Regions from separate parts of the Faecalicatena sp. genome, predicted to be linked through region 2. Evidence: riboswitches for the same ligand, from Rfam matches in the RefSeq annotation. Region 2 holds a riboswitch; the other holds the start of a gene.
The links. A riboswitch is a leader RNA that binds a small molecule or an ion and turns the genes downstream of it on or off. The one in region 2 is predicted to bind cobalamin.
Positions count from the first base shown of each region.

Region 1: it holds a riboswitch for cobalamin, as region 2 does, so the genes downstream of both, AC4OGX_RS15915 (DUF4430 domain-containing protein) here and AC4OGX_RS20670 (energy-coupling factor ABC transporter permease) in region 2, are expected to answer to the same signal.

Region 1 covers NZ_JBZUUL010000034.1:13,285-22,395, forward strand. The annotation lists gene AC4OGX_RS15900 (hypothetical protein) at 1-145, shown strand, start outside; gene AC4OGX_RS15905 (helix-turn-helix transcriptional regulator) at 142-348, shown strand; gene AC4OGX_RS15910 (hypothetical protein) at 514-1,020, opposite strand; gene AC4OGX_RS15915 (DUF4430 domain-containing protein) at 1,046-1,453, opposite strand; adenosylcobalamin (AdoCbl) riboswitch at 1,576-1,719, opposite strand; gene AC4OGX_RS15920 (TetR/AcrR family transcriptional regulator C-terminal domain-containing protein) at 1,847-2,422, opposite strand; gene AC4OGX_RS15925 (manganese efflux pump MntP) at 2,642-3,217, shown strand; gene AC4OGX_RS15930 (radical SAM/SPASM domain-containing protein) at 3,277-4,647, shown strand; gene AC4OGX_RS15935 (spore coat protein) at 4,750-5,007, opposite strand; gene AC4OGX_RS15940 (hypothetical protein) at 5,020-5,202, opposite strand; partial or broken gene AC4OGX_RS15945 (gamma-glutamyl-gamma-aminobutyrate hydrolase family protein) at 5,476-6,168, opposite strand; gene AC4OGX_RS15950 (dipeptidase) at 6,300-7,307, shown strand; gene uraA (uracil permease) at 7,433-8,692, shown strand; gene AC4OGX_RS15960 (argininosuccinate synthase) at 8,807-9,111, opposite strand, start outside.
Region 2 covers NZ_JBZUUL010000048.1:68,744-77,854, reverse strand. The annotation lists gene AC4OGX_RS20675 (ASKHA domain-containing protein) at 1-1,646, shown strand, start outside; cobalamin riboswitch at 1,897-2,145, shown strand; gene AC4OGX_RS20670 (energy-coupling factor ABC transporter permease) at 2,245-2,994, shown strand; gene AC4OGX_RS20665 (energy-coupling factor ABC transporter substrate-binding protein) at 2,996-3,325, shown strand; gene cbiQ (cobalt ECF transporter T component CbiQ) at 3,366-4,139, shown strand; gene AC4OGX_RS20655 (energy-coupling factor ABC transporter ATP-binding protein) at 4,136-5,011, shown strand; gene AC4OGX_RS20650 (sirohydrochlorin cobaltochelatase) at 5,061-5,849, shown strand; gene cbiD (cobalt-precorrin-5B (C(1))-methyltransferase CbiD) at 5,940-7,118, shown strand; gene cobI (precorrin-2 C(20)-methyltransferase) at 7,121-7,897, shown strand; gene cobM (precorrin-4 C(11)-methyltransferase) at 7,894-8,667, shown strand; gene cobJ (precorrin-3B C(17)-methyltransferase) at 8,660-9,111, shown strand, end outside.

The sequences.
Region 1 (9,111 bases), on a different contig from region 2:
TGCGGTCCGTGTTATTATGCATAGAGATCAGGAGATGGATTATGGCTATATTAACTTATTTTTATCAGTAACATTATTGATCGTATTGGTGGTTATGGGATTAAAGTTTCAGAAGGACAGACGTGAAAGGGATGAAGAGGTATGAAGAATCTCAGATTAAAGTCGGCACGCGCCGCATTTGATCTGTCCCAGCAGCAGCTTGCAGAGGCGGTTGGCGTATCCAGACAGACCATCAATGCCATAGAAAAAGGGGATTACAATCCCACGATCAAGCTTTGTCTTGCCATCTGCCATACGCTTGGGAAGACATTGGATGAACTGTTCTGGGAAGATAGAACAGAAGAATAAGGAAAAGACAGGATTAGAAATGAGAACATAAGTCAGGAGGAGGCATGATCCGGATGAATCATGTCTCCCCCTGCTTTGTGTGTTAATCACATTCGGAAAAGTTAAAAAGTGGATTTTAGAATATCAGTTTTGACTGAGCCGGAAGTATCTGATGAACCACATAAGTTAAGTTCTTACCACATATCCCGTTCGCACTACCTGTGTCATCACATGGTATAAAGGACGGTAGAGCAGCAGACAGATAACTGCATTTCCCCCGCAGTGAAGAACATCATAGGGGATTCCTGCGATCCAGTAGGCCATTCCACTGCCGATCCCTCCCACGATAAAGTAGGGGATGGCGCATAGCATTCCATAACAAAGCCCATAAGCACCGGAGATAATGGCCCAGAAAAGCGGTGAATGCTGCCTCCTTCCCAGAAGCAGGACAAGCAGTGCCAACAGAGTCCAGATATAAAGGTAATTCAGCCACCAGATCCCGAAGCCATAGAACAGGCCTTCCAGTCCGATAAATGCGTATATTATAAAGAATACTTTCTTTCCATAAAGCAGTGTATAGAGAATTACCAGCAGCGTGACTATTTCAATATTGGGAAGTGAGGCCATAGCGACCTGAGCTGCGAAAATAATACCAGTTAACATTGCCATGACTACCAGATCTTTTGTCTTCATAAAATCCCTTCTTTCTGAACCGCAATTAATACCCCTCAGTCAATGTCAGTTCAAATACATCGCCATCCTCGATCGGTGTCTGGTCAGCGGATGTGTTGACCTGTTCACCGTCTTTGGTCAGGCACCACCACTGCTGCTTAGAGTCATCAGCCCTTTCATCATCTACGGAGGTGATGTACAGGCCATACTGGCCGTCTTCTCCTTCGACAAGACTTTCACTTTTCAGGACCTCACCCAGATATGCCTCATCTGTATGATACGTGAACTCATCGGTGCTTTTATCGCCGTGAGTGACTTTCACCTGAATCGTTTTGGAGCCCTTTTCTCCTTTTGGCATCACTGTTTGATAAAGCAGCAGTCCCGCGATGCAGGCTGCTATCAAAACAACCAGGCCGATGATCAGACCCTTTGAACTTTTTCTCTTTTCTTCCATTTCTTTTATCCTCCTGTTCTTTCCTGCAGTTTGAGCTTTATCTGACTTATAAAAATAGAATTTGGCCAACAAAAACAGACAGGCCTGCCTCCACGCAAAAAACCTGTCTGTAATCGACATGTTCAGAATGCTCGGCTTTGAATGGAAGCTTCATTCTACCTGCCGGCAGGTAATCTGACTACAAGGATCGTTGATCCTCTCACAGTGACCTCATCGTTCAGGATTCGCACCTGATTCCCGCTGCCGGTAAGCATATATTCTTTAAATTTTTTTTAATATATCATAGGAGCCGACTTTTGTACAGAAGAAAAGAATAATTTTGTAATGTTGGGGAAAAAAATACTTTCAGTCACGGATATTTCCGAAACTGCGCCCATGAATCAGCTGTCAGGCTTACGAATTCGTCCTGGGAAATTCTATGACATCCAGGATGGAATTTCGTATGATATAGTTGTAAGCCTCACATACCTGCTCAGAAGAGTAGGGAGTATCGTGAGTGATCCAGTATTTTAAAGAATCTGTCAGACCGAATGTATAGAACCTTGCCAGCGCGTCCTTGGACAGCATCGCTATCTTGTCCGGGGACCGCAGGGGGTATTTATTCAGCAGGGACAAAAGCAGATTGAAAACATAGCGGTACAGCAGATCTTCGAAGGAGTTCGGTCCCTCGACCACATATAATTTCTTATAAAATTCACGGTCTTTCTCAAGGCAGCTGCACAGAAGGCGGAAAATCTCCTCTTCCATATTATAATCTGCCAGTACCTGGATCTTACTGGCGATTTCCTTTTCTAAAATCCATTCTATCACCTCGTATTTATCCTGAAAATGTTTATAGAAAGTAGGTCGTATTACCCCTGCCCCGTCGGTGATCATTTTGATCGTGATCTTGTCAAAGGGAGTCTGCATGACCAGCTCTTTGAAAGACATCGTGAGTAAATCCTTTGTCAATTCCTTTTTATCTTCCATGATCGTTTCTCCTTTTCAGAAATTATATCATAAAACCTTTGCTCTTGAAACACCCTGCGGCCGGGCAGGCAACAGATTGTGGGATCTGTAGCCGAAAGAGCGCCAGAATGGGAGGATTGTCCCTCTCAGGATACAATGTGGTATGCCTGCATATTATCTTCCCGGAGTACGGGGGTTAGAATAAAAGTAAGCAAAGAAAAGGGGAAGGAGAGGAGGAAATTGGCAGTATTTGAAATCCTGATGATTTCAGTCGGCTTATCCCTGGATGTGTTTGCATATGCCCTGTATAAAGGCGCTATGCTGCCGGAGATTAGGAAAAGTTCACTCGTCAAGATCGGCGCGGTTTTTACGGTATGGCAGATGGCAAGCCTGCTGCTTGGGAATCTGGTTACCAGCATACCGGTCCTGAAAGTGTCTGCGGGCCGGGCCGCGCTACACTGGAAAATTTTTTCCGTCATTATTTTTGTCGGCCTCGGTCTGTATATGATTGTAAAAGCCGGAAAGCAGAAAGTGGTCATCGAGCGCAAGGATGATACCGTGGGGATAAAACAGATCGCCATATGGGCATGCATTACAAGTGTAGATGCATTCCTTGCCGGAATCGGTTTCGGGTTCTTTCAGGCAGACTTTTTCTTTACAATTCTCAGCGTGGGAATCGTGACAGCATTGAGTGTGACTGCGGGGATTTATGCGGGATACTGGATGGGCTGCCAGTCAAAGAACAAGGCGGTCACTCTGGGAGGATGCATCCTTTTGATGGGAGGAATTGAACTGTTAGTACGGGGAATCAGCTAGATAAAACGAGGTGTGCTGTACGTTTAGAAAAGGGTTTAGGAAAGTAGAGGATCGAAGTTATGGGAAAAATAAGACATCAGGCAGAGAGAGCCGCATTTGGAAAAATGATTGATTCTGCAATGAGACATATCAATAAAGACCGTGAAAAGAGCTTTTTAAAAATTGTTGACCTGACAGAGGATTTTGCAAAAGACAGATTCCGCCCGGAGAGTTATGCTGCGGCAAGAAGGATGATCCGGGATCCGGAAGGAAAATGGATGAAGTATGTGAACCGGATCTTAGATGAGGTCAGCCCGAATGTGATTCGCACAACTGCAATGAACTTAGGGTTCGAGGCCATGTTAAGCGGGACAAAGATCATGCATGAGAGCCGGGAAAAGTATCAATGCAATATACCCTGGCTGATCCTGCTGGATCCGACCAGTGCATGTAATCTGAAATGTACGGGCTGCTGGGCGGCAGAGTACGGACATACCATGTCGCTGACTTACGAGGAGCTGGACAGCATAATTACTCAGGGGAAAGAGCTGGGCATTTACTTCTATATGTATACGGGCGGGGAACCGCTTGTAAGAAAGGCGGATATCATCCGGCTATGCGGGAAACACAACGATTGTGCATTTCATGCATTTACGAACGGAACACTGGTGGATGACGCATTCTGCAAGGAGATGGACCGGGTTGGGAATCTGACCTTATCCATCAGTCTGGAGGGATACGAAGAGGTCAATGATGGAAGGCGGGGGGCAGGAGTATTCAATCAGGTCATGGAAGCGATGGACACATTGAAAAAGCATGGACAGATATTCGGCACCTCGATCTGCTATACCAGAGCGAACATCGGTACGGTCACCTCGGATGAATTTCTGGATATGATCATCGAAAAAGGATGTCGTTATGCATGGTATTTCCACTATATGCCGGTAGGAAATGATGCTGCTGTGGAACTGATGCCGACAAAGGAGCAGAGAGAGTATATGTATCACAGGATCCGTGAGATTCGCGGGATGGAAGGCGGTAAGCCGATCTTTACGTTTGACTTCCAAAATGACGGGGAATATGTGGGCGGATGTATTGCGGGAGGCAGAAACTACTGTCATATCAATCCCAACGGAGACGTGGAACCATGTGTTTTTATCCACTATTCCAGTGCCAATATCAAAGAGGTCAGCCTGCTTGAGGCATTAAAGCAGCCGTTGTTCATGGCATACCGGGAAGGGCAGCCCTTCAACGAAAACCATTTAAGGCCCTGTCCGATGCTCGAAAATCCGGAAAAGCTGATGGAAATGGTGAAGAAAACAGGTGCAAAATCCACAGATATGCAGTCACCTGAGCCAGTGGAACACCTCTGTGGAAAATGTATGGAGTATGCCGAAGAATGGAAGGGAAAGGCAGACGAGCTCTGGGCAGAGGGAAAAGAAAAAGAGTAAAGAATGCTAAGCAGTAAAAAGGAAGGATACACAGGTGCGATCAGCACACGGTATCCTTCTTTTTAAATTGATCCTTGTTTCTTCAACGAGACGATGTGTGACTTAGAACGTCTTCGGCTGGTTCAGAATGTTTTTTACATGATCGATCTCTTCCTGTGTTGCCTTGGCAGCAGGAATATAATAACTTTTTTCTCTTGCAACCTGGTAAAGCTTCTCCTGTGACATTTCGCATTCATTACGGATCTGCTTTAAGCATTGCTTTAATTCTTTGTTTTCTGTCTGCGGGATCATTCCGCCAAACATCTTTAATTCTCCGTTTACTCCGACTAAAGCATCGGAAACCATTGTTTTTTCATTCATATGCGTCACCCCTTATAAGAATTTCATCAGATCTTGTTTGTTTTTCATTGCAGAATCAGCTGCATCCTGGAACAGCTTCTTCACCTCAGGATCTTCAGCCTGGGATGCATATTCAGTCATTTTGCAATGTGTTGTGTCATAACCGCCAATTAAATGACGCAGATTCTGTAAATCAAGCATAGAAATTTCAGCCATGGTAAAACCTCCTTAAAAATTAATTGTTACGAGGTTTATTATGCCCGCAGCGGGAGAAAATATAATCAGATCATGAATGTAAAAGTGCCCATTTATGACATCATATTCTTATTCGTAATTAAACACCTTCGTGGAGGAAGATTTTTCCAATTCAGCATGACTGCCGGCTTTCGCAGAGCCGGTGTAAGGAGGAGCTGTCTTCATGGGATCTGTATTGGCCGCTTTTGGATTGGAGGGGCTGTCTTTATCAGGTCTGGCAGGTGGACACAGACGTGCATGCAGGACGAATTCGGAGAAGAGCTCCCGCATCTCAGGGGAGCTGCGGTACATACATTCCGGGTGCCACTGGACACCGATCGCAAACGGATGATCTGGCATCTCAATGGCCTCAATAGTTTTATCAGCGGCATGTGCGCAGGCGGAAAGGCCTCGTCCCAGCATCCCTACGCTCTGATGGTGAAAACTGTTCACATTTAAGCGTGAGCCGATATACCTGCACAATTGTGAATCTTTTTCCACAAGGATCTTGTGACTGGCTTCCGAGCGGGCATAGGACTGCTGCATATGGTTCAGCGGCCTGCCCGGCTGCAGGGAGATATCCTGGTAAATGGTTCCGCCGCAGGCCACATTGTATACCTGCATTCCCCGGCAGATGGAGAAAACCGGTTTTTTCGTGGGAAGAATGGCCTTCATCAGGCGGATCTGAAACAGATCCAGGGTGATATTCGTTTTTCCGATCCCGTTTTTAGGCTCCTCTCCAAATAGAAGAGGGGTAATGTCGTTGCCCCCGCAGAACAGGAAGCCATCGCAGAATGAAATATATTCCTGGATGGCTGAATCAGATCTGATCAGAGGCAGGATAAACGGCAGTCCTCCTGAATAGCGGATGGACTGGATATAAGTATTGGTAACAAATTGTCTGTCGCCTGCAAGTCCACAGACAACAACTCCGATTTTGGGTTTCATAAGCACTCCTTCTCTGGCATAAGATAGTTTGACAGCAAAAGAACCGTACACTAATATGTTGAATATAGGGTATGTAAAAGGATGGGAAAATATACCTTTCGTCAGAAGCAGAATAGAAAAGGAGAGCAGTAATGATGAATTTAGCAGACATGCATTGCGATACGATCAGCCAGTTGATGGGACGTTCCTCAGAAGAGAATTTAAGGAATAACAATCTCTGTATCAATATTGAAAAGATGGAGAAGGCGGGAACACTGGTACAGTTTTTTGCCTGTTTTGTCTATGCGGTATCTTATGAAACAGACAGAGGGGCAGGCCCGAAGAAGGCAGTGATGGAAGGGATCAGCCCGGATGCGTGGGACAGAGCCTGGCAGGCGGTTTTAGAAATGACAGAGAGAATCGAGAAGGAGCAGAATGATAAGCTTAAGGTAGCGCATTCCTATGAGGAAGTCTTAAAAAACAAGGAGAACGGCATGATCTCAGCGGTTAAGACTGCAGAGGAGGGCGGGATTCTAAACGGCAGCCTGTCGAGACTTCATACATTGTATGACGCGGGGATCAGATTGATCACCCTGACATGGAATTACGCGAACTGCCTGGGATATCCTAACAGCCGGGAGTCATGTGTCATGGAGAAGGGACTGACAAGTTTCGGGATGCAGGCAGTAGAAAGAATGAATGAGCTGGGAATGCTGGTGGATGTGTCGCACTTGTCGGACGGTGGCTTTTGGGACTGTATCCGAGTCAGCAGTAAGCCGATCTGTGCGTCCCATTCCAATGCCCGTGCTCTGTGTAACCATCCGAGAAATCTGACGGATGAGATGCTTAAAGCGCTGGGAGAACAGGGCGGGGTGGCAGGTCTTAATTTTTACCCTGCATTCCTATGCAATGGCAGGATGGCGGTGGTGGATGATATTGCACGCCATGCAGTACATATGATCCGGGTCGGAGGGGAAGATGTGGCTGCGATCGGAACGGATTTTGACGGGTTTGACAATGAGCCTGGTGAGGGATGGATCAACGATGTATCGGAGATGGAAATGGTATGGGAGGCGATGAGACACAGAGGGATCACACCCCGCCAGCTTGATAAGATCATGTCTGAAAACGCACTGCGGGTGATCCGTTCGGTAATGTAGTCTGCTTCTTAGCTTTTATTGATGAGAAAAAAGAAGGAGAAAACGAAACAACCAGGTCTTTTAAGAACGGAACGTTTATGATACAATAGAGAACGATAATGTGAATAAGAGAAGTGGAGGGCTATATGGAGAGTCGAAGAATTATTCAGGTTGAAGAAAAAGTTCCATTTAAGATGCTTGTGCCGCTGAGCATCCAGCACATGTTCGCGATGTTCGGAGCATCTGTATTGGTTCCGTTTGTATTCGGGATTAATCCGGCCATTGTATTATTTATGAATGGGATCGGCACACTGTTATTTATTTTGATCACAAAGGGAAAGGCACCGGCATATTTAGGCTCCAGTTTTGCATTCCTTGCACCGGCAGGGATCGTTATCAGCAAATGGGGCTATAATTATGCCCTGGGTGGTTTTGTAGTAGTCGGATTCTGCGGCTGCATTCTGGCACTGGTCATCTACAAATTCGGTTCGGACTGGATCGATGTTGTACTCCCTCCGGCAGCTATGGGGCCGGTCGTTGCGCTGATCGGCCTGGAACTGGCAGGTACAGCGGCTTCCAATGCAGGGTTAAAGGATGAGGTGGTTAACCCTAAGAATGTGATTGTATTCTTAGTTACGCTGCTGACCGCTGTGATCGGATCTGTCGTGTTCCGCAAGTTTTTATCTGTTATCCCGATCCTGATCGCAATCATCGCAGGGTACGTGGCAGCGCTTTTGTGCGGAATCGTGGATTTCAAAGAAGTGGGACAGGCCGCCTGGTTTTCACTGCCGAATTTTGCCACACCGAGATTTAAATGGGAGGCTATCGTTATCATCCTGCCGGTATTGCTGGTAATCGCATCCGAGCATATCGGGCATCAGATCGTGACCAGCAAGGTAGTTGGAAGAGATCTGCTGAAAGATCCGGGGCTGCACCGCTCCCTGTTTGCGGATAATTTTTCCACGATGATCTCTGGTTTTATCGGCTCCGTTCCGACAACAACTTATGGAGAAAACATCGGAGTCATGGCAGTCACAAAGGTTTACAGTGTCTATGTGATCGGCGGGGCGGCGGTACTGTCTATCATCTGCTCCTTTATCGGTAAGATGACAACAATGATCAGTACGATCCCGGGTCCGGTTATCGGTGGAATCTCATTTTTGCTCTACGGTATGATCGGTGCATCCGGTATCCGTATTCTTGTAGAAGCTCAGGTGGATTATGGAAAGTCAAGAAATATGGCAATGACTTCTGTCATTTTTGTAACAGGTCTCTCGGGGATTTCCGTTCAGTTTGGAACGATCCAGCTTTCAGGAATGGTACTTGCCTGTGTGGTTGGAATGATGATGGGACTGATGTTCTTTGTATTGGACAAGCTGAAACTGACCAATGACAGGGAAGAGTAAGCGTTTTGGTTTCTCCTACAGAAAATAATTCCAGAAGGATACAGATGAAAAATAGGCTGAGGAACGCATTTTTATAGCGTTTCTCAGCCTATATATGTTATTTAGTTTTGAGGCTTATTGCTGATCATGCTCCTGCATCTTCATAGCGCGCACCTTAAGCGGCAGTCCAAACAGGTTAATGAATCCTTCTGCATCATGGTGGTCATACAGCTCGCCTGTTGTAAAGCTTGCCAGCGACTCGCTGTAGAGTGAGTATGGTGAGGTGGTTCCGGCTTTGATGATATTGCCTTTGTAAAGCTTGAACTTCACTTCTCCGGTCACATACTTCTGTGTCACTTCGATGAATGCCTGTACTGCCTCGCGAAGTGGTGTGAACCATTTTCCTTCATATACGATCTGTGCAAGCTTGTTGCCCATAT
Region 2 (9,111 bases):
AGCGGTTCCAGATCGAACATGACTGCAGAAGATGTCCGAATCTATCCTGTAAGCTTCGAAACATACCGGAAATCACCTTGGTGGTGGAAGGTGTAAAGGGAGGTCCTGTCAGGATCACTGGCAGAAAGGACCAGACACTGATGGAGATGCTAAAGGAGCATGGCATTTTTTTGAGTGCGGTCTGTGCCGGGCACGGAACCTGCGGGAAATGCAGGATCCAGGTTCTCGAAGGAGAGGTGTGTCCCTCTGCAAAGGATAAGGAATTCTTTCGCCCTGAAGAGATCCGGGAGGGCTTTTGTCTGGCCTGCCGCGCCTATGCAGCCGGAGATGCGAAGATCACGCTGGACTGCGGGCAGGAGGAGGGCTTTTGGGTCTTAACCGCTTTTGGCGGCAGTGAGAAGGAAGAAGCAAAACCGCAGGATCTGGGGCAAAAGACCGGAAGGTACGGGATCGCAGTGGATATAGGGACTACGACCATCGTCATGCAGCTGATCAATCTGGAGAATGGACGAAGCGTTAAGACATATACCTGCATGAACCACCAGAGGGCTTACGGCGCGGATGTGATCAGCCGGATCGAGGCCTCCAACAACGGAAAAGGAGAAGCGCTTAGAGAGAGTATCAGAAAAGATCTGGCAGCCGGGATCAGGGAGCTTACGGACAATGGAGGCATGAGAGCCGGGCGGATGACGGTGGGTGCAAATACGACGATGGTTCATCTGTTAATGGGATATTCCTGTGAGACACTGGGAGTATCTCCTTTTACGGCTGTGAATCTGGATACGATTCAGACAACGTCCGGGGAGCTGCTTGGAGCATATGCAGAAGGTCTGGGATGGGACTTTGAGGTCACGATCTGCCCGGGGATTTCCACCTATGTAGGAGGGGATATTACAGCCGGGCTTTATGCATTGGATTTCGAAAAAAGACAGAAGGTATCGGTCCTGATCGATCTGGGAACAAACGGGGAGATGGCGGTGGGAAACAAGGATAAGATATATGTGGCATCCACGGCAGCAGGCCCGGCCTTCGAGGGCGGAAATATTACATGCGGGACAGGCAGTATCCCGGGAGCTGTCTGCAGCGCTGTTATTGAAAACGGGAAGACAGAGCTTAGGACCATCCTTGAGAAACCGGTCACGGGAATCTGCGGGACGGGGGTCGTGGAGATTACCTATGAATTGTTAAAAGAGGGGCTGCTTGATGATACCGGACTTTTAGAGGAACCTTACTTTGAAGAGGGATATTGTCTCGGAGAAGATGCGTCCGGCAGGGAGATCGGGTTTTACCAGAAGGACGTGCGGGAGATCCAGCTCGCTAAATCCGCAGTGAGGGCCGGCCTGGAGACATTGATCAAGAAATATGGCATCTCTTATGAGGATGTGGAGACGGTCTATATCGCCGGAGGCTTCGGTTATCAGCTGGATATCAGAAAAGCTGTGGGGATCGGTCTGCTTCCGGGGGAATGCGAAGGAAAGATCCGGGCAGTGGGAAACAGCTGTCTAAAAGGAGTGATCGCAGGACTGATGAACGCAGATGCAGAAAAATCCATCAAAGAGATCTTGAACGTGTCCGAAGAGATCCGTCTGTCCAATGACAAAGATTTCAATGAGTTTTATATGGATTATATGTTCTTTGAGGAGTGAGAGGAAGCACTTTCCAAAATTCCTACAAAGGGACCTTAAAAAATTACAAGAAGCAAAAAAATAATAATAAGATGAGACCATGTATCCTCCATGCCGGTCAATAAGGCGGCCGGCATGGAGGTGCAGAGTAAAGGCAGTGCTTTTACCGGCCTGTCGATGGGCCTGAGGTACTTCTATCCGGATTGCATAATCCTGTAGAATGTGGTAAAATTTATCAGGCTGATAAAAGAAGCTGAACAATTCAGATCCGGCAGACAGTTTAGAAGAAAGCCGTCCATAGGGATGGCAGGGGAAGCAGGTGGGAATCCTGCACAATACCCGTTGCTGTATTGGAGGAGTGGTATTCCATTAGGTCACTGTATGACTTACCGATATCCAAAGGGCATTATGTAGAATGCCTGATAAGCGGATATGCAGAGCATTGCAAGGTAAGGTATGGGAAGGCGGAATATCGTGAAGATACCTAAGTCAGAACACCCGCTTTTAAATGGATCTGAATGATTACGGGAGTATGATCAGGTGTTTGCCGCGGATCTCTTTTTGATTTTGTGGTGAGCCTGAAGTATTTTCAGAAAACACAAAAAAAGGAGAGAGAAGCATGACAAAGAAAGAAAAGTTCTTAGTTAAAGCATCCATCGCGTTTGCAGCGATGTTTGCCGTCACACCGGCAGTGAATGCAATGCACATTATGGAGGGGTATCTTCCCCCGGGTTTCTGCATTGCATGGGGCGTCATTTGTGTCCCCTTCTTAGTGACCGGGTTCATTTCCCTGAGAAAGAGAATTCAAGAAAACAGAAAGACGATCACGCTGATTGCGATGGCGGGGGCGTTTATTTTTGTGATATCCTCCCTTAAGATCCCGTCTGTGACAGGAAGCTGTTCCCATATGACAGGAACCGGACTTGGGGCGATCCTCTTCGGACCTGCTGCGGTCAGCATTCTGGGGATCATCGTTCTTTTGTTCCAGGCCATTCTTTTGGCACACGGAGGGCTTACAACGCTGGGGGCAAATACATTCTCCATGGCGATTGCGGGACCGATTTTGTCCTTTGGAATTTATAAATTATGTATGAAATGTAAGGTGAACCGAAAAGTATCTGTATTTTTAGCAGCCTGCTTAGGCGATGTGTTTACCTATTGCGTGACCAGTATCCAGCTTGCGCTTGCCTATCCTTCAGAAGCGGGAGGCGCTGCCGCATCAGCAGGAAAATTCCTGGGTGTGTTTGCACCGACACAGCTGCCGCTGGCAGTGATCGAAGGGATCCTGACTGTCATCATCGTAATGGCGCTGGAATCCTATGCGAAACCGGAACTAAGGGCAATTGGTTTTATGAAGGAGGCAAAGTAAGATGAGTAAGAATGCAAAGATTACGATTGTGTTACTGCTGATTGCCGTGCTGATTGCGGTCGTTCCCCTGTTTGCAAGAAAAGGCGCCGAGTTCGGCGGTTCCGATGATGCGGGCAGCGTAATGGTAGAAGAGATCCAGGGCAGGGAGTATACGCCCTGGTTTACTCCGGTATTAGAAACCGCACTTGGCGGGGAACTGCCGGGAGAGGTGGAAAGCATGCTGTTCTGTCTTCAGACCGGGATTGGCGTCGGAATCATCGCCTTTGTGATGGGACGCTTTGTAGAGCGCAGGAAGTGGCAGAAAAAGGAAGAAGACCGGGAGGAATCGTAAAAGACCGGAGAGAAGAAACTGCGCCGGAGAGGAGCAAGATATGATTGTAGTGGATAAGCTTTGTTATCGTTCAAAGCTTCGTTATGTGAATGCAGGGGAGAAGTTCGCTTTTTCCATGCTGACACTTTTATTCTGCATTGTCAGCCGTTCCCTTTTGATCGCCGGAACCGCCCTTTTGGTAAATGGCTTTCTGACGGTAAGAAAAGGGGGAATTTCTATTGGACGGTACATGCGTCTGCTGGCTGTTCCATTTACGTTCCTCATATTGAGTACTCTCGCGATCATCGTCAACATTTCAAGGGTCCCACTGGACGCATATGCCGTGCCGGTGGGCACCTTTTTTATCACAGGAAGCAAAGAGTCCTTAAGATTCGGGATCCAGCTGATCATGACGGCGATGGGAAGCGTATCCTGCCTGTATTTCCTGTCACTGAACACGACCATGACGGATATCTTAGACGTGCTGGCCTTACTGCACTGCCCGGAGATTATGATCGAGCTGATGATGCTGATCTACCGTTTTATCTTCGTGCTGATGGAGACAGCCTCTGCCATCCTGGTGTCGCAGAAGTCCAGGCTCGGCAACCGCTCCCTTAGGACTTCCGTTTCGTCCTTCGGGCAGATGGGGGCAGGACTTTTCATCCGGGCGCTTCGGCGCTCCAATGCGCTGTATGATGCGATGGAGTCCAGGTGTTATGACGGGAAGATCAAGGTTTTGAGTGTACAGCATCCGGTTAAGAAAAAGGAAGTGGCGCTGATCGTTCTGTTTGAACTGGTATTACTTGCAATGACAATATGGAGGAAGATGCCGTGAGCAGAGAAAGCTTTGACAGGAAGGATGACAAGTCAGACGACATTATCATAGAGGCAAGGGATGTCTTCTATACCTATGAGGAGGGCGGCCCCCATTCTTTAAATGGGGTGAGTCTGAAAGTAAAGCGAGGCCAGAAGGTCGCCTTTATGGGGGCGAACGGCTGCGGGAAGTCCACATTTTTCCTCTGCTGTAACGGCATCTATAAGCCGGAAAAAGGGATACTGCTTTTCAATGGAAAACCGATCGACTATTCGAAGAAGGGACTCCTAAGCTTGAGGGGAAAGGTGGGGATCGTGTTCCAGGACCCGGATAACCAGCTCTTTTCTGCCAGTGTATATCAGGAGATCTCCTTTGGCCCGATGAATCTGGGGATTCCGGAGGATCTGGTCAGAAAAGAGATCACTCAGGTGATGGACCATCTGGAGATTACTCCGTTTAGCGACCGCCCGGCCCATGCCCTAAGCGGCGGGCAGAAGAAGCAGGTGTCCATCGCGGATATCCTGGTGATGCACCCGGAGGTGATCATTTTGGATGAGCCGGCAGCGGCCCTGGATGCGAAGCATACAAAGATGGTGAACCAGATCGTAGACCGGCTGGCAGAGGAGGGGATCACGATCCTGATGGCGACTCACAACATCGATTATGCGCTGTCCTGGGCAGATGAAATCGTCCTGATGCATGAAGGAAAGGTGCTCATGCAGGCAGATCCGGTCACAGTATGTACAAGCCAGGAGGCTCTTATGATGACCAATCAGGAAGAACCTGCAGTTTTAAAATTATTTGAACAGCTTGTAAAAAAAGGCATACTGGATGCTAAGTTAAAGCCGCCGGTGAGCATGGCAGAGCTGGAACAATATATAGACGAATTGTAACTGTTCATGGTTCTAAGCAGTTACGAAATATAAAAAGGAATAAGGTGAGATGATGGAAAAGAGGACAGAGACAAAGAAGGCAATCCTGGTGGTAAGCTTCGGGAGCAGCCACCTGGACACACTGGAGAAGAATATTGATAAGATTGAGCAGCAGATCCGGGATACCTTTACGGATTACCGGGTATACCGGGCATTCACAAGCCAGATGATCCTCAGGAAGCTGAAAAAAGTGGAGAATCTGCATTTCTTCACAGTAAAAGAGGCGATGGAGCAGATGGCGGAGGATGGCATCGAGCAGGTGATCGTGCAGCCGACCCACATCATCAACGGCATCGAAAATGACAGGATGATGTGTGATGTGATGGAGTACACCGACCGTTTCAGAAAGGTCCGTGCAGGCAGGCCTCTCCTCACCAGTGTGGATGATTACAAGAAAGCCATCCATGCCATGATGGCAGAGGTAGAGTTGGAGGAAGGGGAAATGCTTGTTTTGATGGGACACGGGACAGACCACCATGCGAATTCTGCTTATCCGACCCTGGAGTATACCTTCCATTCACTCGGCTACAATCAGGTCCTGGTGGGAACGGTGGAAGGGTTCCCGGATCTGAAGAATGTGATGACCAAGCTGGAGATCGCAGAGGCTAAGAAGGTGACCCTGATGCCGTTCATGCTGGTGGCAGGCGATCACGCGAAAAACGATATGGCAGGAGATGAGGATTCCTGGAAGACGATCCTTGAGGATGCGGGATATGAAGTGAATGCCGTGATCAAGGGTCTGGGAGAGATGAGAGGAATCCGGAATATCTATATCGAGCATATCGAAGCCGTGATGTAAAAGAGACACTGAGTTTTAAAGAAGAGACCGGAAGATGCGAAAATCTGAGGTCAGGAGTCGTACAGGAAGACTTGAAAAGGAGGCATCGGTATGGAAGAAAAGCAGGCGTTAAAAGCAGGCAGAAAAGAGGGCCGGGGGCAGCTCATCTGGAAGAACCAGAAGCAGCTTCGCACCGGGTACACCACAGGAAGCTGTGCGGCAGCAGCAGCGAAAGCCGCGGCCTGCATGCTTCTTAGCGGGGAGCCGGTGCAGCAGGTCTCCCTCATGACTCCGAAAGGTGTCTGCCTGTATCTGGATGTGGAAGAGATCAGGAGGACCCCGGATACTGTCTCATGTGCCGTCAGAAAGGACAGCGGGGATGACCCGGATGTCACAGACGGCATCCTCATCTTTGCAGCCGTATCAAGATGTGAAGACGGGAAGCTGCACCTGGACGGCGGCGAAGGGGTCGGCAGAGTGACGAAGAAGGGACTGGAACAGAACATCGGGGAGGCGGCCATCAATAAAGTGCCCCGCCGGATGATCTTAGAGGCCGTAGAGTCCCAGAGAAAAAAGTGGGAGTATGAGGGCGGGCTTACCATCCTCATCACCATACCAGAAGGCCGGGAACTGGCAGACAGGACCTTCAACCCCCGGCTGGGAATTACAGGCGGCATCTCTGTCCTTGGAACAAGCGGGATCGTGGAGCCCATGAGCGAGAAGGCGCTGACCGATACCATTTATCTGGAAATGAAGATGCTCAAGGAAAACGGCCATGACTGGTGCTATGTCGTTCCCGGCAATTACGGAAGTGACTTTCTGACACAAAAGCTTGGCTATGACGGGGAGATGGCGGTCAAATGCAGCAACTACATTGGCGAGACCATTGATGATGCGGTCAGCCTGGGGATGAAGGGAATCCTGTTGATCGGACATATCGGGAAGCTGGTCAAGCTGGCGGCCGGGGTAATGAATACCCATTCCAGGCAGGCAGACTGCCGGATGGAGGTCTTTACGGCCCACGCCGCGTTAAACGGGGCATCCCCGGAGGTCTTACAAAGGCTGATTAACTGTTTTACGACCACAGAGGCAGTCGGAATCCTGAAAGAAGAGGGACTGCTTGAGGCCGTGATGAAGGACATCATAAAGAGGATCGAATTTTACTTAACCTACCGGGCCGGAGAAAGGCTAAAGATCGGAGCGATCGTATTTTCCGTGGAAGAAGGGATCTTAGGGATGACCTCTGATACCCCGGAATTATTGGAATATATACAGAAGGAGAGGAGATAGTCATGGAGGGAAGATTTTATGGGATCGGAGTGGGACCGGGAGACCCGGAGCTGCTTACCTTAAAGGCAGTCAGGATGATCCGGGAATGTGAGGTACTTGCCATTGCAGTTTCCACGCCTGGTTTTGAGGTGCCAGTCTACGAGGAGACAGGGACGAAAAGTGCATACCAGGAGCTTCTGGAGAAATGTGTGGCTTACCAGATCGCACTTCCTGTGATACCGGAAATTGCAGGGAAAGCGAGGCTGTTTTTGCCGATGCCGATGATGAAGGAGAAGGAAACGTTAAAACGGATCCATGACCTGTGCGCAGATATGACGGAAAAGGTTCTGAAAGAGGGCCGGGATGTGGCATTTATCACCTTGGGAGATCCGGCGGTATATTCGACCTGCCTGTATGTACATAAACGGCTGAAAAAGCGGGGCTGTGTCACCAGCCTGATCCCCGGCATCCCCTCCTTCTGTGCGGCGGCTGCAAGGCTTGACATGGGACTGGTGGAGAACCGGGATGAGCTGCATGTGATCCCTGCCTCATACGGGATCGAGGAAGGCATGGAGATGCCGGGAACGAAGGTGCTTATGAAGGCCGGGAAGAAGATGCCTTATGTAAAACAGGTGGTGAAGGAGAAAGGCCTTGAGGCAGAGATGGTGGAAAACTGCGGGATGAGCACGGAGCGGATCTATCGGAGCGTGGATGAGATCCCGGATGATGCAGGCTATTATTCCCTGATGATCATCAAAGAAACATCCGGACAGCAGAACATGGGAGGAAGAAAGATATGATCGCATTTGTAGGGGCCGGTTCAGGGGCAGCAGACCTGATCACGGTCAGGGGACAGAATTACTTAAAAGAGGCGGATCTGATCGTATATGCAGGAAGCCTTGTGAATCCGGCACTTCTGGAGGTGAAGAAGGAGGGCTGTGAAGTGTATAACAGCGCACTCATGACACTGGAGGAGGTGCTGGATGTGATGGTGAAGGCAGAGAAGGAAGGGAAAAAGGTGGTGCGGCTGCACACCGGCGATCCTTGTCTGTACGGTGCTGTCCGGGAACAGATGGATGCGCTGGATACGGCAGGGATCGCCTATGAGTACTGCCCCGGGGTAAGTTCTTTTTGCGGAGCAGCAGCGGCGCTGAATGCGGAGTACACCCTGCCGGGGATCTCCCAGTCCGTTGTGATCACCAGGATGGAAGGAAGAACTCCGGTGCCAGAGCGCGAGTCGATCCGAAGCTTTGCCTCCCATCAGGCGACCATGGTCATCTTCTTAAGTACCGGAATGCTGAAAAAGCTTTCCGAAGAGCTGATCGCAGGAGGATATGAGAAAGACACTCCTGCAGCCATCGTTTATAAAGCAACCTGGCCTGATGAAAAGGTATTAAGGTGTACCGTGGAAAGTCTGGCAGAGACAGCAGAAAAAGAACAGATCACAAAGACTGCCCTGATCGTTGTCGGCAGGGTGCTGGATGGGGAATATGAACGCTCTAAGCTTTATAATCCGGCCTTTACGACAGAATTCAGACAGGCGTCCACAGGAGGAAAAGACAATGGGTAAAGTATATGTAGTGGGGCTTGGGCCCGGAGCCGACCGGCAGATGACGCTTGAAGCAGCGGCAGCAGTAGAGCGGTGTGAGGTGATCGTGGGATATACGGTATATGTGGATCTGGTGAAGGATCAGTATCCTGAGAAGCTTTTCTTAACCACACCCATGACCCAGGAAGTGAAACGCTGTCAGATGGCTTTTAAGGAAGCACAAAAAGGAAAGGATGTGGCTATGATCTGCAGCGGGGATGCCGGAGTGTATGGGATGGCAGGCCTGATGTATGAGACAGGGAAGGATTACCCACAGATCGACATCGAGATCGTGCCGGGGATCACGGCAGCGAACGGCGGAGCGGCAGTGCTGGGAGCGCCGCTGATGCATGACTTTGCAGTGATCAGTTTAAGTGATCTGCTCACGCCCTGGGAAAAGATCGAAAGGCGTTTAAAGGCGGCAGC